Regions from separate parts of the Ensifer sp. ENS07 genome, predicted to be linked through region 2. Evidence: predicted binding sites of a transcription regulator. Region 2 holds the regulator's gene; the other holds the start of a gene.

Region 1 (15,670 bases), on a different contig from region 2:
ACTCGAGAAGGGTCGACTTGCCGGTACCCCGACCGCCGATCAAGGCGTTGTATTGGGGGTTCAAATCAAGGTCGAGTGGCCCCAGGAAGGATGAGTTACCGACACTGACGTGGGCGATGTAGGTTTCCGGAACGCGTGGTGTTTCAAGGGCAATGCGCGATTCCTGGGCCAGGCAGGCTTGGCGTAAAGCCTCGGCGGTAGGGGTTGCCCATTTGATCCAGGTCGACGGTTCACCGAGCGTAGTATGATCGTCGCGCCGCGAATCGGATGTCTGGATACAGGCAATTCGCTTATTGCCCCACGCCCGATCCTTGCCGGCAAGAATGTTTTTCTTGCCCTCTTTCAGCTTGGCAAATTCGCCGTCGGTATACCCACCAACCCACGGCATCTCCGCGTATTTGCCGTGCTGGCCCGTACGTAGAAGGGAAAACTGCCCTTCACCCGTGACATTGGGCAGCACAATATAGCGGTCACGAAGATACGAATGCTTGTCCAGCTCGTCTTTCAGCTGCTTCATACTCAGAATATGAGCAAGCTGTTGGGTTTCGCAGGTTTTAGCCTCGTCGTCTTTGTTTTGCGTGATTGTCAGCGCGTTCAACGCCAACTGGAACATGTCATCTGGGAAATCTGCATCAAAGATGAGGAGGGCCTGGCAGGGTACGCCGAGCGTCAGTTCCATTCCGGGAAACACTACTAGTCGGTCATTTGCCGGTAACTCGCTGCCATCCGCAGCCGTCTCTTCGCTAGCCGCGCGGCGAATAAAGGGAAGGAACGTCATGTCGTGGTGGTCGGTTACCGCAATCGCCTGAATGCCCCGCTCACGGCACGCTTGTATGAGCTTTCGGCCATAGGCCAGTCGCTCTTCCTCCGTTATTGCATTCGGGCCCGACCAACGCAGGTCCCGCGGCGTATGGACCTGAAAATCACAGCGGTGAAAATGAGCACCCTTGTCCAAGGCCCCTCCCGTAAGTTTATTTATTAGGTGACACCACTATACCGAGCGTTCTGTCAACTTGGGAAGATGGGATCAAGCAAGGACGACCGAAAGTCCGATCGCCGCGAGGATCCCGAGGATTCACGAGTCGTCGAATGGCGGAGACTCGCTGTGGAGTTCCCTGGAGCCGCGGGCGGCGATAGGGCTGACGCACAGGGCGGTGCCCGCAATCTACATGACCAGAATCGGGTTCTTCAAGTTTCCGACAATGATCGGAACGGCCGGATACGTCGCCTGAAACCGGCAATACTGGTTTGACCATGTAAGGGCGTTGACCGACAGCCACCCGAGGATCTCGCAGAGTTCCTGATGCACCTTGCCGAGCGTCAATCTCATAACGGTCACCCAGTTCTAAACGGAATATCAATACAGCGATTGTATACGGCGCATATTTAAACCCTGGATTATAGAAGCAGTGCCAAGACGTAGTACCCGCTCTCCCAGCAAAATATTTGCAAATGTGTTGGCTCAAGCTGAAAAGAGGCTACTCCTCGACGCAGAGAAGGCCGAGAATTTTGGCCATAAAGGATTGAAAGGAAATGAAAGAGCTGCGGCGCTCAAGGGGTTCCTGGAGGAGCATCTCCCGGCGATCTTCGCGGTCGGGAGCGGCGAGGCGATAGACTTTCGTGATCATAGCACAGGCGAACTTGACCTGTTCATCTATGATCGGTCAACCGCCGCACCTATACAGAATTCGACGGAAAGTACCCTCGTTCCTGCCGAATCTCTTTATGCTGTAATTGAAGTAAAAACCACCTTGAGCCAAGATGAGCTGAATAAATGGTTCAATGCAGCAGCGCGAGTTAGAAAACTTAAACCGTTCAAAACTAATTTCCGCCCAGCAGCAACCGACGGACAGGTTTTTGAGAATCATTACCGGTGTCCTTACTATATTTTTTCTTATCATAGCAATCTTTCGGAACAAAATTGGGCAGAAAAAGAACTTCAGAGAGTGATCAGCGCCGCCAAGTCCGAAGGATGCTCGTTGGACTTTGTCGATCAATTGTTTGTACTAGATAGAGGGTGCATTTTACCCAGCAAGGCTGTGGCGCTAGAGGATTCCGAGAAAGGCGTCTTCCTTGATTTCTATGTTCATCTCTTGAATTTTTTAACGCGAGAGCGAGCGCGCCGTCCCAACATTGACTGGACAGCCTACACGTCTCGGAGAACGTGGAAGAAGTTAATCTGAACGGAAGTGTGGGTGAAGCGATCCGCCGCTTTTCTGTCGCTCACTGCTTTTCGATGAAACGGCTCCACCTATCTGTTGAAGTCCTTCCGCACCATGTCGCGTTTTTATTTCGAACACGTTTAAGATGCATTATTCATCCTGATTCGGGACTGCCCTTGGACATCATCGAAGATCTTCTGAAAGAGCCGCAGCGCGAGACGGGCGGAAAGATAGGCGTGGAGCGTTTCGAGTATCAGGCCGCGTGGGGCCTCTCGCGTATCCTCGAGCTGTACAAGAGCGGATCCGATTTCGCCTTAGCCTTCGAGTTTCACGACGACGTCCTCGAACTCGACAGCATGGCGAGTCCGACTAAGGTAACATTCTACCAAGTGAAGACCCAGGCCACCGGGAGTTGGACGCTGAACAGCATATCCGCTCCGGACGGGAAGATGCCCAAGAAAAACAAGAAGGCACCCGGCGACCCGCCTCAGGCAAAGGATGCGAATCTCGGCGAGCCGACCTTGGAGAAGAAGCTGTCATTCGCCGGCAAGATGTACGACAACTACAAGCGCTTCCCCGCAAATACCGACAAGCTCGTTTTCGTCACCAACCAAATGTGCGCCGATCTGGCGGCCGCCGGTCATATGGAGACGCAATTCGAAACAGCGGCAGCCACGAAAATCGAGTCCTTCCGCAAGCGGCTGAGGGAGCAGGACCCGTCCTTCAAGGATGAGCATTCGAAGCTCTTCCATTTTTGCTGCTCCAGCATGACTCTTGCGAGCTTCAGCGACACAATCATGGGGGCCGTGCAGAGTTTTGTGATCGACCAGACCGGGATTACCGAGACGAGCACGTACGCGTTTTCCCTGATGCTGCTCGAGGAGTGCCGCCGCAGAGAGCGAATGGAAGTCGACTTCGCAAGTCTGAAGACGATGTCCCAGTCTTTCGTGACCCCGAAGTTGATCTCGGACCGGCTGGACGAGTTCAAGAAGAAGCGGCAGGACAGCGTGCAGTGGTTGGAGATCGTATCATCAATAACGAACATCGTCCGGCGACGTGACATCGGTGCGGCGTGGCGCCTCTACATGAATGACCGAAAAACCCGCTACGGTCCTGGGCCACAGAAGTTCCAGCGCGACGTCAAGGAGGCCATTAAGCCCCATGTGCTCGGGCAGGGAGACCTTCTTGCGGAAGTCGACGCTGCTCTGCCGGCAGTCCGCCAGCTGGCGCCGCTGTGGGACAAGACAGTGAGCGACGACTATCTGCGCGCCGTGGCCCTGTACGAGTTTTACGATGTCTAGCACCGACCGCTATCAACAGCTCATCAGAAATCTCAGATTGAAAAATTATGCGAAACTTGCGCTTCGAGAAGTTAGAACTCCTGTCGAACCTGGAGCGCAAGGCCAGGACGATCGAGTTCCACCCCCGCCTGACGGTGATCAAGGGCGAGAATGACGTCGGCAAGTCGTCCGTCATCAAGAGCCTTTACTGGACGTTCGGATCGCCAGTACGCATGCATCCGGAATGGGTGAAGGCGAAGGTCAAGGCTCGCGTCACCTTCACCATCGACGGAACGCGTTTCGCGATGGTCCGTGACGGAACGTCGTTCGGGCTCTTCAATGAAGCCGGCGAACTCCTGATCGCGACGAGAAAGATTACGTCCGAGCTCGGGCCGTACTTGGCGAAGATGCTCGATTTCGGTCTGGTGCTTCCGAACAAGTCGTCCGGGGAGCCGGAGACGCCACCGCCTGCCTACGCATTTTTGCCATTCTATGTCGACCAGGATCTAGGCTGGAAGCAGGCGCTCGAATCCTTCGAAGTCGGTGCGCAGTACAAGAATCCCCGCAAGGCGGTGATTGAATTCCACTCGGGCATCCGACCGAACCGCTACTACGAACTCCAGGCTCGAAAGGCGGCGCTGCAATCCGGTATCGCGGATCTTGGCCGCGACCGGCAGGTCCTCGAAAAGGCCGTCGGAAAGCTTAGTCTGCAACCAGCCTTCACAGGTACGGAATTCACCGAGCTCGAACATAGAGAATCGGTGAACCGTCTCCTGAGTGAGCTGCGGAACCTCAGGTCCGCAAGGCTTCACGTCGCCGCGGAGCTCGCCAGCCTAGTCGATGAGCGGGAGCTGTTGACGGAGCAGATGAAGATCGCGCGGCTGGCGATGCGCGAACTGGGCAAAGACTTCACGCAAGCGCTGGAGGAGGGCCAGGAGATCTTCTGTCCGACCTGTGGCACGTTGCACGAGAACGACTTCGGTCAGAAGTTCTCGATACTTGACGACCGCGAAGCATGCGCCCAATTCGTCAGGGACCAGCACGAGCAGCTCGTAGCTATTCGCCGAAAAGCGGAGAAGGCGGAAGCCGAACTGAAAAAGACGGATGTTTTAATCGACCGAGTAGGCGGGACCCTTGCCGAGAGGGAAGGAGAGCTCACGCTGAAGGAAGTTATCGAGAACGCAGGCGCGAACATGGCCCGCGGCTTGTTCGATAATCAACTCGAAGAGATACGCGCGGCGGTCGAGAAACTGGCAGGCGAGATCGTCGAGATCGATCGCGAGGTGAAAGGTCTCGAAGACAAGAAGAGGAAGGCAGACATTGAGTCCTTCTATGCGAAGAAGAGGACTTCCTTCCTTCGAGCGCTCAACGTGAAGAACATCGACTTCGACAGCGCGACCAAGATCACGAAGAAAGTCAACGACACCGGTAGCGATCAGCCGCGTGCGGTGCTGGCATATTACCTTGCCTTTATGTTGACCGTATTTGAATACTCCTCCGCATTGACTGCGCCGATGATCATTGACAGTCCGAACCAGCAGGATCAGGACGCAACGAACGTCGCTGCCATGATCGACCTGATCTTTAGCACGAGACCAGATGAGGGGCAGACGATCCTCGGCACGGTAAACCTTCACGATCAGGTCGTGAAGGACGGTAAGATCATAGAGCTTGTCGACGAGCTTTCGGTCATGTCGTCGACCGTCTACGACGATGTCCTCGCCACAATGACGCCTGCCCTCGACCGGATCTAGGGTCGGACTACGCACTCTCGTGTTGTGTTCGACCGGCACGATGAATCGCAGAAGTCTTGCCCCCTTGTCGGTAGAGGCGCCAGATCGTGCGAATGGCGTCCGCCGCCTGCCGAGGGGCAATGAGTGTAGCCTTCTAGCTGGCACCGTAAACTTAACGAAGTACCGATCAAAATGTGGGATCTGGCGGCATGACCCGATCTGCCCGTGATCCTCTTTATCGCCGCCACCGATTTCCAGCAGAAGTAATCGCCCAAGCGGTTTGGCTTTACTTCCGGTTTCCGCTCAGTCTGCGCATGGTCGAGGATATGCTGGCAGCCCGTGGCGTCACCGTCTCTCACCAGACTGTGAAACTGTGGGCGGAGAAATTCGGCAGGCACTTTGCCAAGGATATCCGTAAGCGATCAGCCGGCAGGCTCGGCGACAAATGGCACCTCGACGAGGCCGTCATCACCATCAGGGGAAAGAAACACTGGCTCTGGCGCGCCGTCGATCAGGACGGTTTTGTTCTCGCAACCACGTTGCCGGCCGCATCCTGGAACTCAGCGCCCTCAAGGCGAGCGGGCATGGCTCCAGGCTTGGCAATTGCCTCGTCCGGCTCGATGCGCATTGACACCGTTTTGCGAACCCGATCGCGCAGAAATTCGATTTCGACTTCCGATCCGACCTGAGCCAGGCCGACACGATTGCGGAGATCTGCCGAGCCCGTGATTTTCCGATTGTTGACGGCGATGATGACATCGCCAGCTCGAAGGCCCGCCTGTTCCGCGGGGGAATCTGTCTCAACGTTGCCGACGACGGCGCCGTAGCTTTCCTCGATGCTGAGCGCTTCGGCCAGGTCGGGAGTCAGGTCCTGGACGGAGATGCCGATCCGGCCGCGCCGCACTTCGCCATGCTCGATCAGTTGCTCCATCACGGCCGACGCCATCGCGATCGGAACCGCAAAGCCGATGCCGACATTGCCGCCGGCGGGCGCGATGATTGCGGTGTTGACGCCGACCAGCAGCCCGTCTGTCGTCACCAGTGCGCCTCCCGAGTTGCCGGGATTGATCGAAGCATCCGTCTGGATGAAATCCTCATAGCCCTCGACATTGATGCCGCCGCGGCCAAGGGCGCTGACGATGCCGGAGGTGACGGTCTGGCCAAGCCCGAACGGATTGCCGATCGCAACAACGGGGTCGCCGACCCGCAGGGCACCGGAATCGCCGAACGAGAGCGCCGTCAGCTTGTCGGCGTCGATCTTCAGCAACGCTATATCGGTTGCCTTGTCGCTGCCGACCAGTTCGGCCGTGAAGCGGCGGCGGTCCTTCAGGGTTACCGCAATCTCGCCGGCGTCCGCGACGACATGGTGATTGGTGAGGATATAGCCTTTGGCGGCGTCAACGATGACGCCGGAGCCCGCGCTTAGCCGCTGCTGCTGCTCAGGCAGATTGAAATAGCGGCGGAAGAAGGGATCGTTGTAAAGAGGATTGGTTTCGGCGGAAGCGCGAGACCTTACTGCAATGTTGACGACTGCCGGCGTGACGTCCTCCAAGACATCGGCGAGCGACGGTTGAGTGCTTGCCGAAATCGCCGACTGCGGCTGCGCCGCCGGTAACGGCGCAGGTACCAGGATGAGGACGAGTGCGGCGAATACGCCAACATATTTCGACGAACGCGTGGTCATTTTTGGCCCCGAATTCTTCAGATCCTCCTTCGGTGCAGGGGGCGGGCCCTCGGGGCCAGCCTCATCGGAGCCACGATTTTGGCTCCTGCCAAACCAGCACCAGTCCGATCACCAGTCCGATATCGAAACGCCGCTCCGATTCAGGCGCAAAGCATCTCTTACTTCACAAGTCTACCCAAAGCCCGCGCCCCGTCGGGGGCGCGGACTTATCATTGCAGTCAGAAGTCCATGCCACCTCCCGGCATCGGCGGGAGCGGTGCATCCTTCTTCGGCTTCTCGGCGACCATTGCCTCGGTGGTGATCAGCAGGCCGGCGACCGAGGCGGCGTCCTGCAGCGCGGTGCGAACGACCTTGACCGGGTCGATCACGCCCTGAGCGTAAAGATCCCCGAACTCGTTGGTCTGGGCGTTCCAGCCATAACCAAAATCGGTCTTCTCGCGCAGCTTGCCGACAATGATCGAGCCTTCGGCACCCGCGTTCTCGGCGATCTGGCGCACCGGCGCTTCGATCGCACGGCGAACGAGGTCGATGCCGTGCCTCTGGTCGGCATTCTCGGTCTGAGCGTTGTCCAGTGCTTTGACGGCTCTCAGCAAAGCGACGCCTCCGCCGGGCAGCACGCCCTCCTCGACGGCCGCCCGCGTGGCGTGCATGGCGTCGTCGACGCGGTCCTTGCGTTCCTTCACCTCAACCTCGGTTGAGCCGCCGACGCGGATGACGGCAACGCCGCCGGCAAGCTTGGCCAGCCGCTCCTGCAACTTCTCGCGATCGTAGTCCGACGTGGTTTCCTCGATCTGCGCCTTGATCTGCGCGACGCGGCCCTCAATCTCCGTCTTCGAGCCAGCGCCGTCGACGATCGTCGTGTTATCTTTTTCGACGACGACCTTCTTGGCGCGGCCAAGCATATTGAGGGTCACGTTCTCGAGCTTGATACCGAGATCTTCAGAGATCGCGGTTCCGCCAGTGAGGATCGCTATGTCCTCCAGCATCGCTTTGCGGCGGTCGCCGAAGCCCGGCGCTTTGACGGCAGCGACCTTCAGGCCGCCGCGCAGCTTGTTGACGACGAGGGTTGCGAGTGCCTCGCCTTCGACATCCTCGGCGATAATCAGCAGCGGCTTGCCGGATTGAACGACCGCTTCGAGAACCGGCAGCAATGTCTGCAGGTTCGAGAGCTTCTTTTCGTGGATCAGGATGTAGGGTTCCTCGAACTCAACCCGCATCTTCTCGGGGTTGGTGACGAAATACGGCGAGAGATAACCGCGATCGAACTGCATGCCTTCGACGACTTCCAGCTCCGTCACTGCGGTCTTGGCTTCCTCGACGGTGATCACCCCTTCGTTGCCGACCTTTTCCATCGCTTCTGCGAGGAAGCGGCCAATCTCGGTGTCGCCATTGGCCGAGATGGTGCCAACCTGGGCGATCTCGTCGTTCCTGGTGACTTTACGGGCGTTCCGCCGCAGTTCCTCGACCACAGCTTCGACTGCTTTGTCGATACCGCGCTTGAGGTCCATCGGGTTCATGCCCGACGCCACAGCCTTCGCACCTTCCTTGACGATCGCCTGGGCGAGAACAGTCGCGGTGGTGGTGCCGTCACCAGCGATGTCGCTTGTCTTCGAGGCAACCTCCCGCACCATTTGGGCGCCCATATTCTCGAACTTGTCCTCAAGCTCGATCTCCTTGGCGACGGTCACGCCGTCCTTGGTGATGCGGGGCGCGCCATAGGACTTGTCGATCACCACGTTACGGCCCTTGGGACCGAGCGTAACCTTGACGGCATTGGCGAGGATGTCGACGCCGCGCAGCATCCTTTCGCGGGCGTCGGAATGAAATTTCACTTCCTTGGCAGCCATTTTTCTACTCCTTCCTCAGGCAGCATTCCTTGTCTGGCAAGTCCGGATCGGCACTAGGCTGCGTTTCTCGCTACGGCGTCGATCTCGACCACGCCCATCACGTCCGATTCCTTCATAATCAGCAGATCCTCGCCATTGAGCTTGATCTCGGTGCCCGACCATTTGCCGAACAGAATGCGATCACCCACTTTCACATCGAGCGGTCGCAACTGCCCGCTGTCGTCGCGCGCACCCGGGCCGGCGGCAACGACCTCACCTTCCTGTGGTTTTTCCTTCGCCGTATCTGGGATGATGATGCCGCCGGCCGTCTTTTCCTCGGCCTCGATGCGGCGAACCAGGATACGATCATGCAAGGGACGGAACGTCATTTCGCTCTCCTCATCGACAAACAGATTTTTCAACGGGTCCTCGGCGCCGCATTCGGAGCGAACCGACGCGGGGCGCGCCGACCCTTTCGGCATCGCGCGCAAATCGATCTGGTTTTTGTCTTTTCGAGTTTCAAGAGGGAACTAGAAATTTTTTAGCACTCTACCCCATCGAGTGCTACCGGCATGAATTCATGAGACTATTTCACGTCGCTGGTGGTTGGAGGGTGTGGCTGCCTCTTGACGCAAGGCATCATGATCCCCACCTCATTCTCATCGACGCCGAGGTGGGTCGACACCAGTCCGGGAGCCCCAAGCTTCTTGGCGCTCCCTCGTACCTATGTTTCGACGAAGTCTTCCGCGGCTTCGGCCCGCCATCGTTGCTCGGTGGCACGTCGCCCTTCAATGGTTCGTGGCCGCACGTGGAAATCGAGGAGAATGACAACGAAATCCGCCTGATCGCGGAGGTACCAGGCGTCGATCCAGACAACATCGAGGTGCTGCTGGAAGATGGCGTGCTTACGCTTCGCGGCGAGAACAAATCGGAGACTGAGGACAAGGATCGCCGGTTCAGCGAGCGCTACTACGGGCGCTTCAAACGGCGGCTGTCCCTTGGTCGCCAAGTCGATGAGGACAAGGTCGCCGCTTTGAACTGCATTTCCCAATCCGCGATGCCGCCATTGCCTACGCAAAGCGACAGAAACTGAATTGCACCGTCGTAGACGACAGGAGCCGCCGTCCCTAGTTTTCGTTGATATTCGCCGGCAAGCTCTACCATTCAATCCCCGTTGCTGCGCGATCGGCGCATCGATCGGCATCGCCAATTTTCGGAGGAGCCCGCCGCTGAAGCGGCGGGCCGTACTCTCCTTTTTCTCGATCATACATGTGCATGCGGGTTCCGCCGATAGTCCCAGAGTGCCCAGGCTGACACGGCGGTGACGAGCACGCCGAGGACCACATGGGTCCACATCGCGTTCATGTTCGCCGCGAATTGAAGCAGCCAAGGCGAGACCATCAGCCAGGAGAAGATGCCTCAACCGCACCACCGCCTACCGCTCCTCCAGGCCTAAAAGCGGCCGCCGGAACATTAATGAAAAGCGAAAGCTGGCACCGTGCCGTCTGAAGAAGGCATTCTTTCGATGGGAACTGAATTCCCAGTCCGTATATCTTTGACGGGCCGCCTCATATGAGAATCGCCCGTCGGAAAGCTGGCAAGGCTTTGAAGCAGGCGCCAGATAACTCCGTCAGATATCGTACCGCGAATCGAGCTCTCGCAGGGCAGACCGAACCTCATCGATTGAAACCGGCTCAGGCGTTCCTGGTATATGACGGAGAGCTGGCTTCGAATCTATCGCGTAAAAGTCCGAAGACCACGCGGCGAGAATGGCCCGTTTATCATCGACAGAAAGTGCAGGAGCCTTCACCACATCCATTGGACGTCGAAACGGCGACCAGTGAGATGCTAGAACTTCCGGTCCGATGTTCACGGCAGTTGCGGCAATCTGCTTAAACATATCGTCCATCATCGGTTCACCTCAGCTTAGGTGCGGCTTCCTGCTCCACCTCGCATGATACGCCATGACGAGGTCAGTTTCCGGCGCCAGCAGATCGTGCTTTTCCGCGAAGGCGGCAAACAAGCCGCGTGCGGTCTCAGCTTCGATCTCGCCGCACAAGGCAGCACGGCATGCCTTGAGCGCAACCGAATGCGGACCATCCCTGAGCGATATCGGCCACTCGACCAGATGTCGGTAAGCGTCCATCACGCTTCTCACTTCCGTCGGGAATCCAAGACCGACGAGAATTCGCACAGGGTTCTTGAACATATCGGGTTTCATAACTCTCTCCTTTCCAACCCGGTGTGTCCATGGGCGCCATCGAAACGGCGCCCATCCGATGTTTTCGTTTACGCCGCGCTCTGGGCTTCGATCTGCGGCGCGGCGTCCAACCTTCCAAGAACGGAACCGCTTTGAATACTGACCTTGCGCGGTTTCAATGCCTCCGGAATTTCCCGGACGAGATCGATGGTCAGCAGACCATTGCTCAGTCCCGCTCCACGCACCGTGACATGGTCGGCGAGCTCGAAACGATGTTCGAACGGGCGGTGGGCGATGCCTCGGTGCAGATAGGCTTCGGACGGAGAATCCTGCTTCTTGCCAATAACGGTGAGAAGATTGGTCTGGAACGTTAGGTCCAGGTCGCCTTCGGCGAAGCCGGCAACCGCAATCGAGATGCGGTAGCTGTCGTCACCCGTCTTGACAATGTCATAGGGCGGCCAATCGCTGGTCGAACGGTCGCGCTGGGCGTTTTCCAGAAGATTGAAGAGCCGGTCGAAGCCAACGCTCGATCGGAAGAGAGGCGTGTAGTCGTAAGATGTTGCCATAGCCATATCCTCCTGAAAGCAACATGGATATGGAGCGCCGAAAGACGGCGCTTCCAGCATTGCCAGCCCTGTTGTCAGCGGCTGGCGGCAAATAATCTGGTATTTGTGAAATCCGGCTTCAAGTGCCGCCTTGGAGAATTTTCGCAAATCTCAGTGCAGCTTGAACTCACCTCCAATACGGCGCCATTCGTTCGGCCGGATCAGGCACTAATGCGTATAGCGAACGGAATGCAGCGGGCCGTCGAGATTGACTTGCCAGATTTCTGGTAGGCAGTCAGTGTGAGCGGCAGAAGGCTCAGATCGGCAAAATCTTGCGCAAGCGACGGAAGCCATTAAATCGGACGGAGCCTATGTCGATAGATATCGCGACCATTAGACGTATTGCCCGCCTTGCCCGTCTCGCACTCAGCGAAGACGAGGCTGAAAAAATGTGTGGCGAGCTGAACGAAATTCTGACCTTCATCGAGCAACTTTTGGAGGTTGATGTCGAAGGCATCCCTCCGATGACCTCGGTTGTGCCAACAACCATGAAAATGCGCCAGGACGTCGTGACCGAAAGCAATCATGCCGAAGAGATCGTGGCGAATGCTCCTCTCAGTGAGCGCAACTTCTTCCTGGTCCCCAAGATTCTCGAGTAAGCACAGACAGCCGCAGGCTTTGGAGCATTTCACGGCCGGCGATCGCAACAAACGATGCGCCCCTTTGCGTGGCGCGTGTTGGCGGCTTGAGATTTCCGGCCCACATCCGATGCTTCGAAAGCTTGCCGATCTCGTTTGTGATCGAATGATGTGTCATGGCGAAGGTCCTGTCGTTTTGCACTTAATCAGGTTCTTCCTCAAATTGTGGTTCACTCACCGTTAGACATGATGCCGCTATGGGCGGGGATGCACACGAACACGAAATGGTCGCCCGGCCCAGGTGCAAAAGTTCTGGGTGTCGCGCCCACTGCCTGATGACAGTTGGGTTGTTTCCGCTGCCTGTCCAGGGTTCGGCATTTGCCCTGATTGCGGCCGGAGGACTCGAAATCGGCATGGCTGGTCCAACCGGAGCCTTCAGGATCTGCCGGTCCAAGGAAAGGCAGTAACGGTTAAGCTTCGGTTGAGCCGCTGGCGGTGCGCACACCCGAACTGTCAACGACAAACGTTTACCGATCGACTTCCGACGAATGCTCCCCCTTATGCGCGCCGGACAACGGAGGGTCTCAGAGATTGTCGGTCTGCTCGGCCACAGTGCCGGCGGTCGTCCTGGCGAGCACTTGATGCGAAGGCTCGGCGGCATGGCTGTCAGCGATGCCGCGCTCGCGCGTTGCGACGCCACGATCCGGGTCGTTGGCATAGGGAGCTGGCGGCGATCCTGGCGCTACGGGGCCGGGTGCGGCACGCTCATCGACAATCACAGCAGAGGGTGTTCGATGCCGTGCATGCCTTGCACAAGGAGGGTCTGTCCTGTTCGGAGAAGGCGAAATTCTCAAGGAAGCGCTCGAAATTGCCACCGGCCCAAAAAAACATCTGTTGCGCTCGCTGTCATTGCCGAAGCACTTCGCGGTGACGGCGGTGTGCGAGACTTTGGGTGTTGCCCGGTCAAACATGGCAGAACGTGCAAGGCAGATCCCTTCCAAAGCCCGTGGACGGCCGCCGCTTGCTGATCGGGGACTGGTTGAAGGGATCAAAGCGATCATCGCCGACATGCCGACCTGCGGCTATCGCCGGGTTCACGCTATTTTGCTCGAAACGCCACCAACGAGGGGCGTGCCTGGCCAAATGCCAAGGGCGTTTATCGAGTGATCAAGCTGCATGGGCTGCTTCTTCAGCGCCATACCGGTGCTATCGATGCCCGCCGCCATGATGGCCGTGTTGCGGTCGAAGTGTCGAACCTTCGGTGGTGCTCAGTGCGCATTCCGGTGAAGTCGGCCGCTGATTCCGAAACGAAGCCGGCCACCTATTCCGATCGCACCGGCTATCGCCACTATCGCTCCGACCCGGCGATCTGCCGCGACTGCCCGTTGTTGGCCGCCTGCACATCAAACGCCGCTGCGACCCGCACCGTCACCCGTCATGTCTGGGCCGATGCCCGCGAGCGCACCGATGCCAACCGCCTGACGTCCTGGGGCAAGGCGATCTACAAACGCCGCAAGGAGACGGTCGAGCGCTCGTTTGCCGACGCCAAGCAGCTTCACGATCATCGCTATGGTCCTGACCAGGGCCCCACCCAAGGCCCGGCGCGCCGCGACGACACATACAAGCCGCCGCAATCCACTCGACAGCGCAAACCCCAAAACAAAAACCCGCCGAAAATATCGACGGGCTTGTCAGCAGTCTGAGCCCGCCGCTGAAGCGGCGGGCCATACTCCAATTCTCGATCATGCGTGGGCATGCGGGTTCTGCCGATTGTCCCAAAGCGCCCAGGCCGACACGGCGGCGACGAGCGCTCCAAGGACCACGTGGGTCCACATCGCGTTCATGTTCGCCGCGAATTGAAGCAGCCAGGGCGAGACGATCAGCCAGACCCCGAGCACCAGGCTCGACCACTCTTCCCACTCAGCAAACGCCGACAGCGCGGCGACCGCCAGAGCGGCGAGCAAGATTCCGACAATCCATGCGTTCCACGCCGGTATGGTTTCGCTGGCGAAGCCGAGCACCCAAGGTGAAACGAACAGGGCGACTGCGAGAACCAGATTGAGCCAATCCTGTGCTTTCTTGCTTTCCATCAGTCCATTTTCCATGACAACCTCCACGAATGAAGCTTGATCGACGGTGTTCTCGCGTGCTGTGCACGCTGCGCGAAACGATGTAATTTCGCGAAATACGATCTTCAAGAGCCCGATTATCTCCGTGGGCTGCAGCTACCACGACTAAGGCGATTGTGATCGACTGTCTCGGCAGATCGACGATCTTTGCGTAGGCGAACAGTGGCGGAACACCCTTGGAGGAAAGCCCGCGACGAAAGAGCGCGGCCATGCTCTCGAACCCGCGGTCCGCCCCGGACCTTTGAGTTCGCATATAAGCGTGGATGCATAATGCACACTCCACCCCTTGAACTCGCCAAGCCGCGAGAATAAATCTTTGGCGGGCGCCATCCAAAAGCGCTTTCCTTGTTGAAAACCAACGAATTCAGTGAGGTGGAAATGCACACGAAGATGTTTGACCGACCAGTTTACCTGCGTGAAAGGAAGGATCTGGTCCTCGAAATCACAAACCTGGACGACGCGATCGATTTCCTCGAGGAGTGGTCCAAAGGAGATCGCGATATCATTCATGACGCGACGCTGAAGACCTGCTACCTGGCACATGACGGCCACAAACCAGTTCAGGTGGCGCGCGACGCGCTCCGCTCCTTTGCGCACAAGAAGGGCATCCTTGTGAAAGCTCCTGCGGTGTTGCCTTGGATGATCAAGGCCAAGCCGGGCGGCGGTCGAGTGCACCCGTAAACCGGCTTTCTGGAGTGGGGGGCCGCGCTCGCGGCCTCTCTAGCGAGCGCGGTAAGCAGCGCTTGTTGCGTGGTTTTCAAGGTTGGCTGGCGCGGGCGGCAGTGAGCCTGCCTCCGAAACCGCTTTCCTCCCGTGGAAGCCATCGATAGCGCAGAGCTTCAACCAGCAGCAGCAGCGCGAAGGCAGGCGATGCCAAGCGGCGGCTCGGATAGTAGAGGTGATCTCCAGGACGAGGGACACCAGTCCGCTAGTGCCTGGATCAACCGTCCTTTCTTCACGAGCGGACCCAGGTGGTCGCACGGCAGGCAGGTAGGCCGCACCCGTCGAGGGCGGCGTCGAAACGACGTATTTTTGCGGAAACTGATCTTCAAGAGCCCGATTGTCACTGTGATGGGGCAGCCAACCATGAGTGACGAGATCTACGCCCCGCACCCTCCGTCCGCACGGTGGCCCAGGGGCCGTAAAGGCGAACGTGGGCCTGACACGATCAACCGAACTGCCCGGACATCGCGTCTGGCGGCTCTATCAGAACGCTTTAAGGGTGATGGCGAATTGCTCCGGTGCGCCGGAGCGAATGCTCGAAAGGCTGGGGCACTAAGAAGTGCCCCAGCCCAGCCATTCTAGGTAAGCGAGCGTTGACCGCCGGTACCCGTCTTCGCCCCGGGGAGTCCATCTGCACGGGTCGACATTCCCGCGTCTTGGCAGGCGTCCATAAACGCTTCTCGCGCGATGGCGACTGGCGTCACTCGGTTTAGGGCGCGGCGGCATGTTTGAACCGCCCGATTGTACTTT
Region 2 (15,670 bases):
GACGCGCAGCCTCGACCAGCGCGCCCGCACGATCATGAAGGTCGCCACCGAGATCGTGCGCCAGCAGGACGCATTCCTCGTCAATGGCATCGGGCACCTCAGGCCGCTGAACCTCAAGACCGTCGCCGACGCCATCAAGATGCATGAATCGACCGTCAGCCGCGTAACCTCGAACAAGTACATGCTGACGCCGCGCGGGCTGTTTGAGCTCAAGTATTTCTTCACCGTCTCGATCGGCTCGGCCGAGGGTGGCGACAGCCATTCGGCGGAATCCGTGCGCCACAAGATCCGCACGCTGATCCACGAGGAGAGCACCGAGGCGGTGCTTTCTGACGACGACATCGTCGACGTCCTCAAGAAGGCCGGCATCGATATCGCGCGGCGCACGGTCGCCAAATACCGGGAAGCGATGAATATCCCCTCCTCCGTGCAGCGCCGGCGGGAGAAGCGCGCGCTCGCCAAGGCCGCCGGTTTCTGAGCACCGGAAGTTAAGGCGCATTAACTTTTTTGCGACCTTCGATTGACTCTCTCCGACACAGACGATATGAGCCCGCCGCAATTGCCGGGGACTGCTCACCCCGGAAGCCTCCGGTGCGACCGGTGGCTGCGACAGAGGCGCGCTCGCAAGTCTGAAAGGCTTGGATGACGGGACCGCTTGGAATAGACTGGCTGCGCAAATCACGAACGAGAGAGGAAACTCCATGAGTGTGCGTGTATCCGGTAAACAGATGGAAATCGGCGATTCGTTCCGCGCCCGCATTGGCGAGCAGATCGAGCAGGCCGTTACCAAATATTTCGACGGAGGATATTCAAGCCAGGTCACTGTGGAAAAATCCGGGCCGCGCTTCAGCGCCGACTGCAAGCTTCATCTCGATACGGGCGTGGTAATGCAGGCGAACGGCCAGGCGAACGATCCACAGGCTGCGTTTGACGCGGCGTCGGATCGCATCGAAAAGCGTCTGCGTCGCTACAAGCGCAAGCTGAAGGATCACCACAACGGCAACGGACAGAACGCTGCCGAGGTGGCTTACACAGTGATGGATTCGGTGCCGTTCGAGGACGACGAAGTTCCCGAGGATTATGCGCCGACCATCGTGGCTGAGAGCTCGAAACAATTAAGGACGATGTCTGTCGCAAGCGCCGTGATGGCGCTCGACATGACGGACGAACCCGTCCTGATGTTCCGCACTCCCGGCAAGGCCGAACTGAATATCGTCTACAGGCGCAACGATGGAAATATTGGCTGGATCGATGCTGCCAATATCAAAGCATGAGCGAAAAAAGAGGGATGCCGGCGTGCCGGCGTCCCTCTCCCGCAACTCAGCGGCCAGGCCGGAAATGTGACTTTTCTGTGCATGGGATCCGCCATGACAAAGATGGTTAGAGCCATTGCGACGCATTTGTGATGATGTTGTCCGGCTCTAACCGGCGAACGAGGACAAAAGAATGGCATTGGCAGGTCTACTGCATCAAAATGCGATCATCCCGGCCATGAGGGCCAACTCGAAAAAACAGCTCCTTCAGGAATTGGCGGCAAAAGCTTCTAAGATCACCGGGGTTCCCGAGCGTGAAATCTTCGACGTGATCCTGCAGCGCGAGCGCCTTGGTTCCACCGGCGTCGGCAACGGCATCGCCATTCCGCACGGCAAGCTCAACAATCTCCCCTCGATCATCGGCATTTTCGCGCGTCTCGACACGCCCGTCGATTTCGAGGCGCTCGACGACCAGCCGGTCGATCTCGTATTCCTGCTGCTCGCTCCGGAAGGCGCCGGCGCGGACCACCTCAAAGCCCTGTCGCGTATCGCCCGCGTGCTTCGCGACCAGGACATGGTCGCCAAGATCCGCTCGAGCGATTCCGCCAGCGCGATCTACACGCTGCTCGACGACGACGCGACCTCGCACGCGGCCTGAGCTTGAACAACGGGGCGCATCCGGCAGGATGCGCACAGTCCGCCCGAAGCCTGCTTCAGTAGAGCTGACGCCCGTTCAAATGATCAATGAAAATCCGGAACAGGGCACCCTGGCTCGAAATGCCGAGCCGGCGATAGATGTTCTTGCGGTGGATGCGAACCGTGCCCTCGGCAATGTTCATCACCTTGCCGATCGACAGGTTGCTGTGGCCCCTAAGGATGAGGCGCACGATGTTGCGCTGCTGCTTGGTCAGCCGATCTGAACACAGGCTTTCGAACGCCGCCTCCATCGCATCGTCGCCCTCCTCGGAGGGCGACGGCGCAATCGTCTGGCCCTGCTGGCGCCAGTTCGACCTGATGGCCTCGCGCACGATCGGCTCGTAGACGCGCAGCCTGGCCAGCTCCGTCTCGCTGAAAGGCTCGCCGCCGCGGCCGCGCATCAACGAGTAGGTCGCCTGCAGGCCACCATCGAGCGGGATGACGAAGCCCACCTCCTCGACGAGAACGCCGGATTCCATCGACACGCAGGGATGCACTTCCGCCGACGACGAGAAGTCGGACAGGAAGAACTGGTCCGGCGCAAGCTCGCGCATTCGCCAGAGCCCTGCCGGCTGGCCGGCACAACAGGCGACGTAAAAGGGATCGAGCAGGTAGGCGCCGCCGAGATAGGCGGAAAGCGCACTTGCCGACACCTTGGCCGTATAGCCGTCATGCAGGACGATCGGCCTTGCATCGTAAGGATAGGCAAACGCGACCGAGAGATCGAAGCCGGTGACCGATCGGAGCATCCGATCGAGCGCTCGGCCGAAATCTTCCGTGCCGATCAGGCCGATCATCGCCGAGATATCGACGGACTCGCTTGCGAGCATTCCCTTGTCATCCCCCAACCCTACGTATCCCCCATGGGATATCGACAGCCCCTCACTCGTCAACAATAATTCCAGGAGAGTGAGAAACCGGATCCGTCGCGGGTCGTCATCGGCGACCGCTGCGAAGGATGCGCCAAGGGGAGGATTAAGATGGCAGGCAGGCTTTCAGGCAAAGTGGCGCTGATCAGCGGTGGCGCGGGAGGCTGCGGTCTTGCCGCATCCGAGCTGTTCGCGCGCGAAGGCGCCAAGGTCGGCATCGTCGATCTGCCGCGCAGCAAAGGCGAAGAGGTGGCCGCCTCGATCCGCGCCAACGGCGGCGAGGCGATTTTTGCCCCGGCCGACGTCTCGGTGTCGGCCGAGGTGACGTCCGCCGTCAAGGCGGTTGAAGCGGCCTTCGGCGCCATCATCGTGCTCTTCAACCACGCCGGCATCCTCGCCGTCGGTCCCTTCCTCGAAACGGAGGAGGACGAGTGGGACCGGCTGATGGCGGTCAATGTGCGCAGCATGTTCCTGATGACCAAGGCGGTACTGCCAGGCATGCTTGCGGCCGGCGGCGGCAGCATTGTCTGCACCTCGTCGATTTCGGCCGTGGCCGCAACGCCGATGGAGGTGCTCTATGACACCACCAAGGGCGCCTGCCACATGTTCGCCCGCGCCATCGCCGTGGAATTCCGCGACCGCGGAATCCGCTGCAACGCAGTCTGCCCGGGCTTCATCGCCACCGACCACGGCAAGCGCGAGCTCGTCGGGCTCAGCAAATACGGCGTTGACGTTTCGGAAGCGGCGATCGCCGCGCAGCAAGGCCGCATGTGCGATCCGAAGGAAGTGGCGAACGCGGCATTGTTTCTGGCGAGTGACGAGGCGAGCTTCATCAACGGCACGCATCTGTTCGTCGACAATTGCTTCACCGCGGTTTGAGGGAGGGGAAAATGCTTCAGGCAGGTGGCCACTGGCGCAACTGGGTCGGTAACCAATCATGCATCGTGCGCCATCGCGGCGCGCCGGAGAGTGAGGCGGCACTTGCCGAAATGGTGCGCGAGGCAACCGCGCAAGGGCTGAACGTTCGCTGCGCCGGTTCCGGACATTCCTTCACGCCAGTGGCGCTTACCAGCGGGCTACAGCTGACACTCTCGAGCATGCAGGGCGTCGTCAACATCGACAGCACCCGCAAGCGCGTGGCGGTCAAGGCCGGCACCACTATCAACCAGCTCGGCAAGGTGCTGAAGGAGAACGGCCTGTCGCTGATCAACCAGGGCGATATCGACAGCCAGGCGCTAGCCGGCGCGCTGACGACCGGCACACATGGCACCGGCGCCAGGCTCGGCAACATGGCCTCGCAGATCGTCGGCATGCGGCTGGTGCAGCCCGACGGCAGCATCCTCGTGGTCGACGAGACCACGCCGGATCTGCTTGAGGCGGCACGCGTCTCGGTCGGCATGCTCGGCGTGATCTCGGAGATCACATTACAGGCGATGGAAAGCTACAATCTCCATGAAAAGCTCTGGCGCTGCACCTTCGACGAAATGATCGAACAGCACGACGAGCTTGCCGCCAAGCACCGCCATTTCGGTTTCTTCTGGTGCCCGGTTCCGGAGAGCCGCCACTGCTACTGCCTGCCGGACACGGCCTCGGTGTCGACCACGGACAAGACCTCCGACGTCTGCGAGATGAAGGTGATCGACATCACCGAGGAAGCGCCGATGGAGCGCGGGTTCGAGAAGATCGCCTATTCCTCGGAGATCTACCCGATCGAATACGTGCCGAACTTCCACGAGCTCGAATATGCAGTGCCCGTCGCCCACGGCAAGGAAGCGGTAAAGGCGGTGCGTAAGCTGATGCTGGAAAAGCACCCGACCTGCATCTACCCGATCGAGTATCGCTTCACCGCCGGCGATACCGGCTGGATCAGCCCCTTCTTCGAGCAGGATTCGATCACGCTTTCGGTCTCGGGCGAACCGGGCACCGACTATTGGGAATATCTGAAGGACGTGGACACGATCCTCAGGCAGTACGGTTCGCGGCCGCACTGGGGCAAGCTGCATTTCCTCGGCGCCGAGGATGTGACGGCACTCTACCCCCGAGCGGGCGATTTCCGGGCACTGAGGGCCAAGGTCGATCCCGAGGGACGTTTCCTCAACGATCACCTGCAGCAACTGTTCGGATAGCGCCGGCGAACGAACGCACACCGCTACGCTTAGCCCAAACAAGAACGCCGCGCGAAGTTCGCGCGGCGTTCTTGTTGAATTCTGATCGGCAGGATCAGGCGGTCGGCGCGTCGCCGTTTTCGCCAGCGACGACCTTGGGGCCGCCCTTGGAAACGCCGACCATGGCCGGGCGCAGGACGCGGTCGCCGATGGTGTAGCCGGCCTGGACGACCTGCAGCACCGTGTTGTTCGGCACATCCGCATTCGGGATTTCGAACATCGCCTGGTGGAAGTTCGGGTCGAACTTCTGGCCTTCCGGCTCCAGCTTCTTGACGCCGTGGCGCTCAAGCGCCGAGAGCATCGAGCGCTCGGTCATCTCCACGCCTTCGATCAGCGTGTTGAGACCGGCCTCACCGGCTTCCTTGGCTTCCGCCGGAATGGCATCGAGCGCGCGGCGCAGGTTGTCGGATACCGCCAGCATGTCGCGGGCAAAGCCAGCGACGGAGTAGGACTTGGCATCCTTGACGTCGCGTTCGGTGCGACGGCGCAGGTTGTCCATTTCGGCGGCAAGCCGAAGGTACTTGTCGCGCAGCTCGGCGCTTTCTGCCCGTGCGAGTTCCAACGGATCGGGCTCGGCAACGGCTGCTGCCTCGGCAGCGTCCGGTGCGGCGTCGAATACCTCGTCGGTGGCCTCGGGTCCGTGCTTGTTCGTATCGTCGGTCATGACGTTCTCCGCAGTGTCGTCTGTATTGTCCTTCGCATTTCCACGCCGCAAGCGCGAGCCTGCGTTTCAGCAAAAATGCTTGGGGACTGGATTTGAAGCCGATATCGAGGTTTGGGGCCGAAAAATCAAGGGTTCAATCGCGCTCCTACAGCGCCGCGCGTCCTATCAGACGCGCGAAGGTCGCTGTAGCACTTTGATTTGCTGCATGTCTTTGTCCTTCATCGAGATCGATCAATGAGACATGCAGCGACTAAAAGCGCCCTTAGCGCGAAAGCCGCGACATCAGCTGCGCGGTATAATCGACCATCGGAACGATGCGCGAGTAGTTGAGCCGCGTCGGCCCGATGACGCCGACGGCGCCGACGATGCGGTCCTCGCCATCGCGATAGGGCGCGACGATCAACGACGAGCCGGAAAGCGAAAACAGCTTGTTTTCCGAGCCTATGAATATCCGCACCCCAGGGCCGCTTTCGGCGAGATCGAGCAGCTCGATCATGCTGTCCTTCTTTTCGAGATCGTCGAACAGCATTCTGAGCCGGTCGATGTCCTCGGCACCCTCGAGGCCTTCGAGCAGGTTGGCGCGGCCGCGCACGATCAGGCGCGCCGGCTTCTCGTCGCCCTCGTTGCCCGACCAGATGGCAAGACCGCGCTCGACAAGATCCTGCGACAGCGCGTCGAGCTCGCCGCGCACCGTCAATTTCACCTTTTCGAGCTGCGCCCGCACCTCGGCGATCGTCTGTCCGGCGAGATGGGCGTTGAGGAAGTTCGCCGCTTCCGTGAGCTGCGAACTGGTGACGCCGGCCGGGAGCTCGATGATGCGATTTTCCACCTGGTCATGTTCGCCGACGAGCACGGCCAGCGCCTTGGTCGGCGCCAGGCGGATGAACTCGACATGCTTCAGCACCGGATCGGCCTTGGCGGTGATGACGAGACCCGCGCCCCGCGACATGCCCGACAGCATCTGGCTCGCTTCGGTCAAAAGCGTATCGACCGGCTGGGTATGGTCGTCGCGCCGCACATGGCGATCGATCGAGGCGCGATCTTCGGGAGAGAGGTTGCCGACCTGCATGAAGGCGTCGACGAAGAAGCGCAGGCCCGTCTGGGTCGGCAGGCGACCGGCACTGACATGCGGCGAATAGATGAGACCGAGATCTTCGAGATCGCTCATAACGTTGCGCACGGAGGCAGGCGACAGCGCCATTGGCAAAAGCCGCGACAGGTTGCGCGAGCCGAGCGGCTCGCCGCTCGTCAGATAGGTCTCCACGATGCGACGGAAGATTTCGCCCGAGCGCTCGTCGAGCGCCGCGGCGATTTCCTTTGCTCCGGGATTGCGCAGTACCATGTCACTCCACATATGCAGGCACATCCTGCCGTGGCCGGAATATAGTGTCCCTGCGGTCCGTTGGCAAAAGGGAAAAAACGGTCGAATGTCCGGCTTTCCACCGGATCCCTTTACCTCTGCCATGCTCTGCAGCGCCGCGCATCCTTGGACGCGCCAAAGGTCGCTGCAGCACCTTAAACTGCTGCATAATTTTGTCCCTAAATCGATTTCGATTTAGGGAATTATGCAGTAGAAGGCTCACGAGATACGATAGGAGTTGACGATGCGGCCATCCGGCAGAAAAACCGATCAAATGCGCAAGGTTTCTTTCGAGCGCAATTTTTCCAAGCATGCGGAAGGCTCCTGTCTGGTGCGGTTCGGCGACACGCATGTGCTGTGCACCGCAAGCCTTGAGGAAAAGGTTCCGGCCTGGCTGCGCAATGGCGGCAAGGGCTGGGTGACGGCGGAATACGGCATGCTGCCGCGCGCCACCGGCGAGCGCATGCGGCGCGAGGCAGCCAGCGGCAAGCAGAGCGGTCGCACCCAGGAAATCCAGCGGCTGATCGGCCGGTCGCTGCGCGCCGTGGTCGATCTGCCGGCGCTCGGCGAACGCCAGATCTCGATCGACTGCGACGTCATCCAGGCCGATGGCGGCACGCGCACTGCCTCGATCACCGGCGCCTGGATCGCGCTCCACGACTGCCTGAAGTGGATGGAAGCCCGCAACATGGTCAAGGTCGAGAAGGTCCTGAAGGATCATGTCGCGGCCATTTCCTGCGGCATCTTCGCCAACCAATCGGTGATCGATCTCGATTACCTCGAAGATTCCGCTGCCGAGACCGACGCCAACTTCGTTATGACCGGCTCCGGCGGCATCGTCGAGATCCAGGGCACGGCCGAAGGCAAGCCGTTCTCGGAAGAGGAATTCGCGAGCCTGATGGGCCTTGCCAAGACGGGCATTGCCGAACTGGTCGCGCTGCAGAAGCAGGCGATCGCCGGCTGAGGAAGGAACGTCAAGATGGCCCCGGCGCTGGAAGGCATTCTCGAGACCGCCCTTTACATGGGTGATCTCGATGCCGCCGAGGCCTTCTACGGTGGCATTCTCGGGCTCGCAAAGATCACGCGTGCCGGCAACCGCCACGTCTTCTATCGCTGCGGACCGGGCGTGCTTTTGATTTTCAATCCGGCCGAAACGCTGAAGCCGCCGATCCCGCACGGCACGAGCGGCCAGGGCCACATGTGCTTCCGGGTTTCCGCCGCAGCGCTGGACGCCTGGAAGGCGAAACTGGAAGCGGCGGGCATCGCGATCGAAGCGGACACCCGCTGGCCGAACGGGGCGCGGTCCTTCTATTTCCGCGACCCGGCCGGCAACAGCCTTGAATGTGCGGAACCGGGCCTCTGGTCCATCGACTGAACACGAAACGGAACACCATGCGCAAACTCGACAACAAGACGCTGATCGTCGCCAGCCACAACGCCGGCAAGATCCGCGAAATCCGCGACCTGATCGGCCCGCTCGGTTTCGAGGCGAAGTCGGCGGCCGACCTCAACTTCATCGAGCCCGACGAGACCGGCACGACGTTTGAGGAGAACGCCACGATCAAGGCGCTCGCCTCGGCCAAGGCCTCCGGCCTGCCGGCACTTTCGGACGATTCTGGTCTCGCGATCGACGCGCTCGATGGAGCGCCCGGCGTCTATACGGCCAACTGGGCCGAGCGCGAAGATGGCAGCCGCGACTTCGCCATGGCCATGCAGAAGGTCGAAGATGCGCTGCAGGAGAAAGGCGCCAAAACGCCTTCCGAGCGCACCGCCCGTTTCGTCTCGGTTCTTTGCCTTGCCTGGCCGGACGGTCATGTCGAGCTTTTCCGCGGCGAGGTCGAAGGCTTCGTCGTCTGGCCGCCGCGCGGCGGCCAGGGCTTCGGCTATGATCCGGTGTTCCAGCCCAAGGGCTACGAGACCACCTTCGGCGAGATGAGCGCCGACGAGAAACACGGCTGGAAGCCGGGTGACGAAGAGGCTCTGTCGCACCGCGCCCGCGCCTTCAAGATCTTTGCCGAGACCTGCCTCGGAGCCTGATCTGAGCGGGATGAGGAAAAGTGCGTGCGGTTTCCGCCCGCATCCCGCTCTCTACTGAAAGTGACCATGAGAGACGCAATAATGCAAACTGCCACGCTATCGGCGATCGGTGACGGCATGGACCCCGGTTTCGGGGTCTACGTGCATTGGCCGTTCTGCGCGGCCAAGTGCCCCTATTGCGACTTCAACAGCCATGTGCGCCACCAGCCGGTGGACCAGCCGCGTTTCGTTGCAGCTTTCCTTAAGGAAATGGAAGAGGTGCGCGAGCTCTCCGGCCCGCGCACGGTCACCAGCGTGTTCATGGGCGGCGGCACGCCGTCCTTGATGGAGCCGTCGACGGTCGATGCCATCCTCCAAGGCATCGCTCGCCATTGGCATGTGCCCGACGGCATCGAAATCACCATGGAGGCGAACCCGTCGAGCGTCGAAGCGACGCGTTTCCACGGCTACCGCGCTGCCGGTGTCAATCGCGTCTCGCTCGGCGTCCAGGCGCTGAACGACCGCGATCTGAAGTTCCTCGGACGGCTGCACAATGTCGAGGACGCGCTGAAGGCGATCCGGCTGGCGCGCGAGATCTTCCCGCGCATGTCCTTCGACCTGATCTATGCCCGTCCGAACCAGACGGTCGAAGAATGGGAGCGTGAGCTGAAGGAAGCCGTCTCCTACGCGGTCGACCATCTGTCGCTCTACCAGCTGACGATCGAGGAAGGCACGCCCTTTTACGGCCTGCACAAGGCCGGCAAGCTGATCGTGCCTGATGGCGAGCAGTCGGCAGTGCTTTACGAGGCGACGCAGGACATTACCGCCGCCATCGGCATGCCGGCCTACGAGGTTTCAAACCACGCCCGCCCGGGTGCCGAGAGCCGGCACAACCTCACCTATTGGCGCTACGGCGACTATGCCGGCATCGGCCCGGGCGCCCACGGGCGCCTGGGCATCGGCAATGGCAAGATCGCTACCTCTACGGAGCGCAAGCCGGAGGAATGGCTGCGGCTCGTCGAGACCCATGGTCACGGCATGATCGAGCGGGAATCCCTCGATCTCGAAGCACAGTCCGACGAGTTGTTGCTGATGGGTCTGCGCCTCAAGGAAGGCGTCGACTTGGCGCGATGGCAGACGCTTTCCGGCCGCGACCCGGACCCGGAGCGCGAGCAGTTCCTGATCGATCACGGCTTCATCGAGCGGCTGGGCAATTCGCGCCTGCGCTGCACGCCGGCCGGCATGCTGATCCTCGACGCCGTGGTCGCTGATCTCGCCTGCCCCTGAGGGCAGGCGGTCTTCGCCGGCTACAGACTCAATCGAACGTTTCACCTGACAGCGGCGTGGCCTGCATCGACGGCCGGCCTTCGAATGCATCGAACCAGCGGGTCAGCCTCGGACGGTTGCGAAACGACGGCAGGTTGCGAAACGCCATCCAGGACAGTGCCGTCGCCAGCGCGATCTGCCCGATATCCACGTCTTCCTCGGGCGATAACGTCTGCTCCAGCCAATCGTAGGTCGCCTCGATCTTTTCTTCGTAGCCCTTGGCGAGTTCCGGATAGCGCAGATGTTCGGGGCGCCTCTCCCACTCCCAGCGCAGGCCGATCCCGGTCTGGGCAAGAACCTGCGCCACCGACTGCATGCGCAGCGCCCGCCATCGAGGTTCGCCGACCTCGGGAATCCGCTTGCGTCCCTCATGCAGCGTATCGAGATAGGCGCAGATGACATCGCTGTCGAAGATCGGCTCTTCGCCCTCACGCAACAGCACCGGAACCTTGCCGAGCGGGTTTTCGGCATAGACCTCGTCGTTGCGCCGCGTTGGGCTCGTCTCGTGGTGGATGACTTTCAGCCGGTCGGCAAGGCCGATCTCGTGAGCAAAGACAAGCGCCTTGCGGGCGAAGGGAGAGTGGGTTTGATAGTAGAGGATCATGGCTGCCTCGCGGGATCTGGCGTGAATTCCTGTTCCCGTGAAGAGATATTGCATCGCGGCCGATAAAGGCGCTCTGTTTCTTCGGCCACGATGCAAGTTTGTTTCGTCTAGGCGGCTTTCATCGGATCGCCCCTCAGCCGGTTGAGCTCGATGCCCCTAGCCACCAGCCGGGCGACCTGAGCGTCGTCCACGTCATCGGTGGTGCGCAGGCGAATATAGGCCATGTCGCCCTTGCCGCCGCCCTTCTCCAGGCGTGCGTCGAGATCGAGCATCTCGGCGCCGCGCCAGAAACCGAAGGTCACGTAATCCTTTGCCCCCTTGAGCAGACAGACCGCGCCGCCGGCCTCATAGATGGGATGGCCCCATTTGACGGCGTCATTGAGCGTGCCTGTGGCCAGGAGGGCACCATGCAGGCGCTTCGCCACGTCGGCCGGGACACCGGAGAGGCCGGCAATGTAGTCGTTGACTGTTTTGGTCATGGTCGTCTTTCGAGCGCTCCGTTTCTGTCAGTTGCTGAAGGGAATGAGGGCGCGCAGCCGCGGATCCCGAAGCCAGAGGCCGCCCCAGGCGATCACGCCGAGATAGAAGCCGAAAAGCAGATGGGTGAAGAGCGGGCTGCCGGCCCGCAGATGCGTCGCCATCGCCCCGCCGAGATAGCCGGTGAGCAGAATGGCGCCGAGGATCGAGGTGCGCGGGATCACATAGAGCACCGTGCACAACAATGTGAGAATGCCGAGCAGCCGCGCCAGACCCTGGTCGGCGGAATAGCCGAGCGCGACCATGGTTTCGGTGACGACAGCTAGCGGCACAAGCTTGATGACGGCATCGAAAATCAGGAAGGCGACTAGCACGCCGCTGAGGAAGCGGCCGAGGATGATCGACTTTGCCCTTGGGGCGGGCATAACGAGGCTGGTGGTCACTGATTTCTCTCCTTGGATTTCGTTCTCGGTCCAAGGACGAAAGCGCATGAGGGATCCCGACAGGCACCGTCAGATTTTTCTTTCGGAGATCTCGATACCAGGCGTTTCATCGAGCTTGTCGAGCTGCATGCGGATGTAAGCGCATTCGGCCGCGTTGGTCGCAAGCGCAATCGCATGGTCGAAGGCCACACGCGCCTCGCGGACCTTGCCGAGCTGCTTCAGGAGATGGCCGCTCAAGCCATGGAAATAGAAATAGCCGGAGAGCTTTTCCGCCAAGGGCGCGATCATCGCCAGCGCGGCTTCCGGCCCCTGACGCTTCGAAACCGCCACTGCGCGATTGAGCGTGATCACCGGAGAGGGCTGCAGCCGCTCGAGCGCCTGGTAGAGCAGGTCGATCTGCGCCCAGTCGGTCTCATCCGCACGCTCGGCGCGGGCATGCAGCGCCGCGATCGCCGCCTGGATCTGGTAGGCGCCCGGTTGGCGGTACTGCATCGCCCTGTCGATCAGCGCCAAGGCCTCGTCGATCAGCGAGCGGTCCCACAGGCTGCGGTCCTGGTCATCAAGCAGGATGACGGCGCCATCGGCGTCGAAGCGGGCGCGCGCCCGCGAATGCTGGATCATCATGAGCGCCGTCAGCCCCTTGATCTCCGGCTCGGCTGGGAAAAGCTGAAGCAGCAGGCGTCCGAGCCGGATCGCCTCCTGGCACAGGTCGGCCGAGACGCTTTCCGGGCCGTTCATCGCCGAATAGCCCTCGTTGAAGACGAGGTAGATCATCGTGGCGACGGCGGCGAGCCGATCTGACCGGTCGGCCGCATCCGGGGTCTCGAAGGCAAGGCCGGCGGCCGCGACACGCGACTTGGCCCGCGTGATCCGCTGTTCCATCGCCGCCTCGCTGACGAGGAAGGCGCGGGCGATCTGCTTGACAGAAAGGCCCGAGACGATGCGCAGCGCCAGCGCGATCTGCTGCGTTGCCGGCAGCGCCGGATTGCTGCAGACGAACAGCAGGCGAAGAATGTCGTCGCGATAGTGGGAGCCGTCGAGCTGGTCGGCGAGCGCGCCCTCCTGATCCTCGAGGTCGGAAAGAATTTCCTCCGGCGGCAGCGCCGTTTCGCGGGACTGGCGGCGCACCTTGTCGATGCCGCTGTTGCGGCCGACGAAGATCAGCCAGGCGGCGGGGTCGCGCGGCGGGCCGCTCTTCGGCCAGGTCTTCAAAGCCCGGATACAGGCCTCCTGAAACGCTTCTTCGGCAGTGTCGAGGTTGCGGAAATAGCGCAACAGCGCGCCCACGGCCTGCGGCCGGGCCGAAACGAGAGCGAGGTCTATCCAGGCTGTGTCTGTCATGAAGCAAGCTCACTGGGTTTGTAGATGGCAAGAGGACGGATTTCATAGGAGCCGGCGGCCGGATTGGCAGAACTCAGATCACGGGCGAACTCGAGCGCATCATCGAGAGACGCACAGTCGATGACATAGAAACCGAGCAGTTGCTCTTTCGTTTCGGCAAACGGGCCATCGATTACGATCGTCTCGCTGTGACTGTGCCGGAGCGTCGTCGCCGCCGTCGTCGGCATCAAGCGCGCCACCGGCCCAAGCCGGCCTGCCTCCGCATATTTGCTCTGTACGGCCAACAGATCATGCATGACTTTTTCGTCCTGCTCCTTGGTCCAGGCGTTCGTGACATCTTCTTGATTGTAGCAAAACACGGCGTAAAGCATCGGAACTCCAGCTCCTGAAACAAAGACGGTGGCGGCAAGCAATAGCCGACAACCCGGATGAAAAAAACAGGGCCGGTGGTGCTTTCGCCCACCGGCCCGCAATGCGTGCAAATCAGAAATGCTCAAGCGTTGTCGCGGCACTCTAACTTGGTGTCGATGGCCGGTCGAGAAAAGAGGCGCAGAAGCCGCCCGTCGATCGCCGCCAGACCGGCCGCGATCAAGGTCATGCCCAGGAAGTGCTTGGGTTCCAGCGTTTCGCCGAGGAACAAAGCGCCAAGCAGGATGGCGCTGACCGGGATCAGGAAGGTCACCAGCATCAGGTTTGTGACACCGGCCGTTTCCAGGATGCGGAAGAACAGGACGTAAGCGAGCGCCGTGGAAATCAGCGCGATGCCGACGATCGCCGCCCAGACGTCGAAGCCGGGCATGGGAAGCGTCCAGGGATGATCGATCAGCAGCGACAGCGGGACCAGCATGATGCTTGCGGTCGAGACCTGACCGGTCGCCGTCACGATCGGCACCACGCCCATGCGCTTGAAGCGGCGGGCAAAGACACCGGCGAGCGCATAGGAGAGCGCTGCGCCAAGCACTGCGACCTGGGCAAGCAGGTTCGAACCAAGGCCACCGAGCGCCGCCGGACCAATCATCATCGCGACCCCGAGGAAGCCGACGACGACGCCTGCAAACCGGTTGGCTGTCAGCTTCTCGTCATCGGTCAGGAGATGCGCGACGATCACGCCGAACAGCGGCGTGGTGGCGTTGAGGATCGAGGCAAGGCCGCTTGCGATATGCGTCTGCCCCCAGACGATCAGCGAGAAAGGGATGAGATTGTTGAGCAGCCCCATCCCGAAGAAGGCCAGCCAAACGCGCGGGTCGCGCGGCATCGACAGTCCCATCAGTCGAACGAAGGCGAGCAGCGCGAGCGCCGCGAGACTGACGCGGAGCGCCACGATCGTGACTGGAGGCAACGCCTTGACGGCGACGCCGATGAAGAAGAAGGAGCCGCCCCACAGAATGGAGAGCAGGATCAACATGCCCCATTCCCGGGCGCCCATGACCTTGGCCTGCGTTGCTTGTGTCATTGCCTTAACCCTCGTTTGTTTGTCAGGCTAAACCGTGATGGCATCGACCATCTTGACTTTGTGCCATTATTCTCAGGATATTGAGCTTCGAACAAACGATCATTTCTCGCCGCATGATTGAGTTTGGCTAAACCATGTCGACATACCTTCCTTCGCTTGCCTCGCTTCGCGCCTTCGAGGCCACCGCGCGACATCTAAGCGTTACCAAGGCCGCGCAAGAACTGAACGTGACGCCTGGCGCCGTCAGCCTGCAGGTGCGCGAACTGGAGCAGGCGTTAGCAGTGACGCTGTTTGAGCGCCGGCCGAGACAGTTGGCGCTGACGGAGGACGGCAGCACCTATTTCGCAACGCTCAGGCGCGCGTTCCGAATGATGCGCGAGGCGACCGAGGAACTGACGGCGCGCAAGCGTGCGCCGGTGCTGACGGTCAGCTGCACGCCCACCTTTGCCGCGCAATGGCTGGTGCCGCGCATCGGCGCCTTCGAGTTACAGGTGCCCGGCATCGACGTGCGCATCAGCACCACCAATCGGCTGACCGACTTCAACAGCGATGGGGTCGACATCGCCATCCGTCATGGGCTTGGCCGCTATGACGGTCTTGTGAGCGAACGATTGATCGATGACGACCCGGTGCCGGTCCTTCACCCGGCACTACGCGCCAGGAACCCACTCGACATGCCGGGTGACCTTGCCGCGCATGTGCTCTTGCACGACGTCCATCGTCAGGATTGGAGGCTGTGGCTGGATGCGGCGCGCGCCGACGGGGTGGACGCCGGGCGAGGGCCGGTCTTCGTCAACAGCAACGGCGCGATCGAGGCGGCCAAGGCCGGCGACGGCGTTGCATTGGTGCGCCTGTCGCTGGTCACGCGCGAGCTTGCGGAGGGTGTGCTGGAAGCCCCCTTCCCTGAGGGCGTGATGACCGGGCTTGCCTACCATCTCGTCTACCCGCCGGCCGCACTCGACCGCCCGCCGGTCACGGCCTTTCGCGCCTGGATCATCGAACA

What was found. The regulator HrcA, encoded in region 2, represses chaperone genes, less so after heat shock. The targets are predictions, from matches to a motif close to GTTAGCACTCNCNNNNNGNGAGTGCTAAC.
Region 1: the regulator HrcA is predicted to act here: its motif matches at 9,226-9,254, upstream of IB277_RS20905 (co-chaperone GroES).

The regions. Positions count from the first base shown of each region.
Region 1 is NZ_JACVBE010000006.1:321,365-337,034, forward strand. Features, by position in the region: gene IB277_RS20865 (TrlF family AAA-like ATPase) at 1-955, opposite strand, end outside; gene IB277_RS20870 (hypothetical protein) at 1,166-1,330, opposite strand; gene IB277_RS20875 (DUF6602 domain-containing protein) at 1,458-2,183, shown strand; gene IB277_RS20880 (dsDNA nuclease domain-containing protein) at 2,339-3,463, shown strand; gene IB277_RS20885 (AAA family ATPase) at 3,520-5,196, shown strand; partial or broken gene IB277_RS20890 (IS6 family transposase) at 5,385-5,717, shown strand; gene IB277_RS20895 (Do family serine endopeptidase) at 5,687-6,859, opposite strand; gene groL (chaperonin GroEL) at 7,078-8,706, opposite strand; gene IB277_RS20905 (co-chaperone GroES) at 8,760-9,074, opposite strand; partial or broken gene IB277_RS38145 (Hsp20/alpha crystallin family protein) at 9,416-9,718, shown strand; partial or broken gene IB277_RS20915 (SPW repeat protein) at 9,949-10,092, opposite strand; gene IB277_RS38150 (hypothetical protein) at 10,316-10,597, opposite strand; gene IB277_RS20925 (DUF982 domain-containing protein) at 10,607-10,906, opposite strand; gene IB277_RS20930 (Hsp20 family protein) at 10,975-11,451, opposite strand; partial or broken gene IB277_RS38155 (protein usg) at 11,602-11,715, opposite strand; gene gatC (Asp-tRNA(Asn)/Glu-tRNA(Gln) amidotransferase subunit GatC) at 11,802-12,089, shown strand; partial or broken gene IB277_RS20940 (transposase family protein) at 12,397-12,838, shown strand; partial or broken gene IB277_RS38160 (IS3 family transposase) at 12,906-13,339, shown strand; partial or broken gene IB277_RS20950 (transposase) at 13,394-13,654, shown strand; gene IB277_RS20955 (SPW repeat protein) at 13,811-14,173, opposite strand; gene IB277_RS20960 (DUF982 domain-containing protein) at 14,576-14,878, shown strand; partial or broken gene IB277_RS38165 (hypothetical protein) at 14,955-15,156, opposite strand; gene IB277_RS20965 (DUF982 domain-containing protein) at 15,499-15,670, opposite strand, start outside.
Region 2 is NZ_JACVBE010000004.1:304,430-320,099, reverse strand. Features, by position in the region: gene rpoN (RNA polymerase factor sigma-54) at 1-478, shown strand, start outside; gene hpf (ribosome hibernation-promoting factor, HPF/YfiA family) at 702-1,274, shown strand; gene ptsN (PTS IIA-like nitrogen regulatory protein PtsN) at 1,447-1,911, shown strand; gene IB277_RS16515 (helix-turn-helix transcriptional regulator) at 1,967-2,779, opposite strand; gene IB277_RS16510 (SDR family NAD(P)-dependent oxidoreductase) at 2,930-3,697, shown strand; gene IB277_RS16505 (D-arabinono-1,4-lactone oxidase) at 3,709-4,944, shown strand; gene grpE (nucleotide exchange factor GrpE) at 5,039-5,647, opposite strand; gene hrcA (heat-inducible transcriptional repressor HrcA) at 5,910-6,989, opposite strand; gene rph (ribonuclease PH) at 7,252-7,971, shown strand; gene IB277_RS16485 (VOC family protein) at 7,987-8,382, shown strand; gene rdgB (RdgB/HAM1 family non-canonical purine NTP pyrophosphatase) at 8,400-9,044, shown strand; gene hemW (radical SAM family heme chaperone HemW) at 9,126-10,310, shown strand; gene IB277_RS16470 (glutathione S-transferase family protein) at 10,339-10,953, opposite strand; gene IB277_RS16465 (DUF1801 domain-containing protein) at 11,061-11,432, opposite strand; gene IB277_RS16460 (DoxX family protein) at 11,460-11,855, opposite strand; gene IB277_RS16455 (RNA polymerase sigma factor) at 11,943-13,214, opposite strand; gene IB277_RS16450 (YciI family protein) at 13,211-13,585, opposite strand; gene IB277_RS16445 (DMT family transporter) at 13,708-14,667, opposite strand; gene gcvA (transcriptional regulator GcvA) at 14,802-15,670, shown strand, end outside.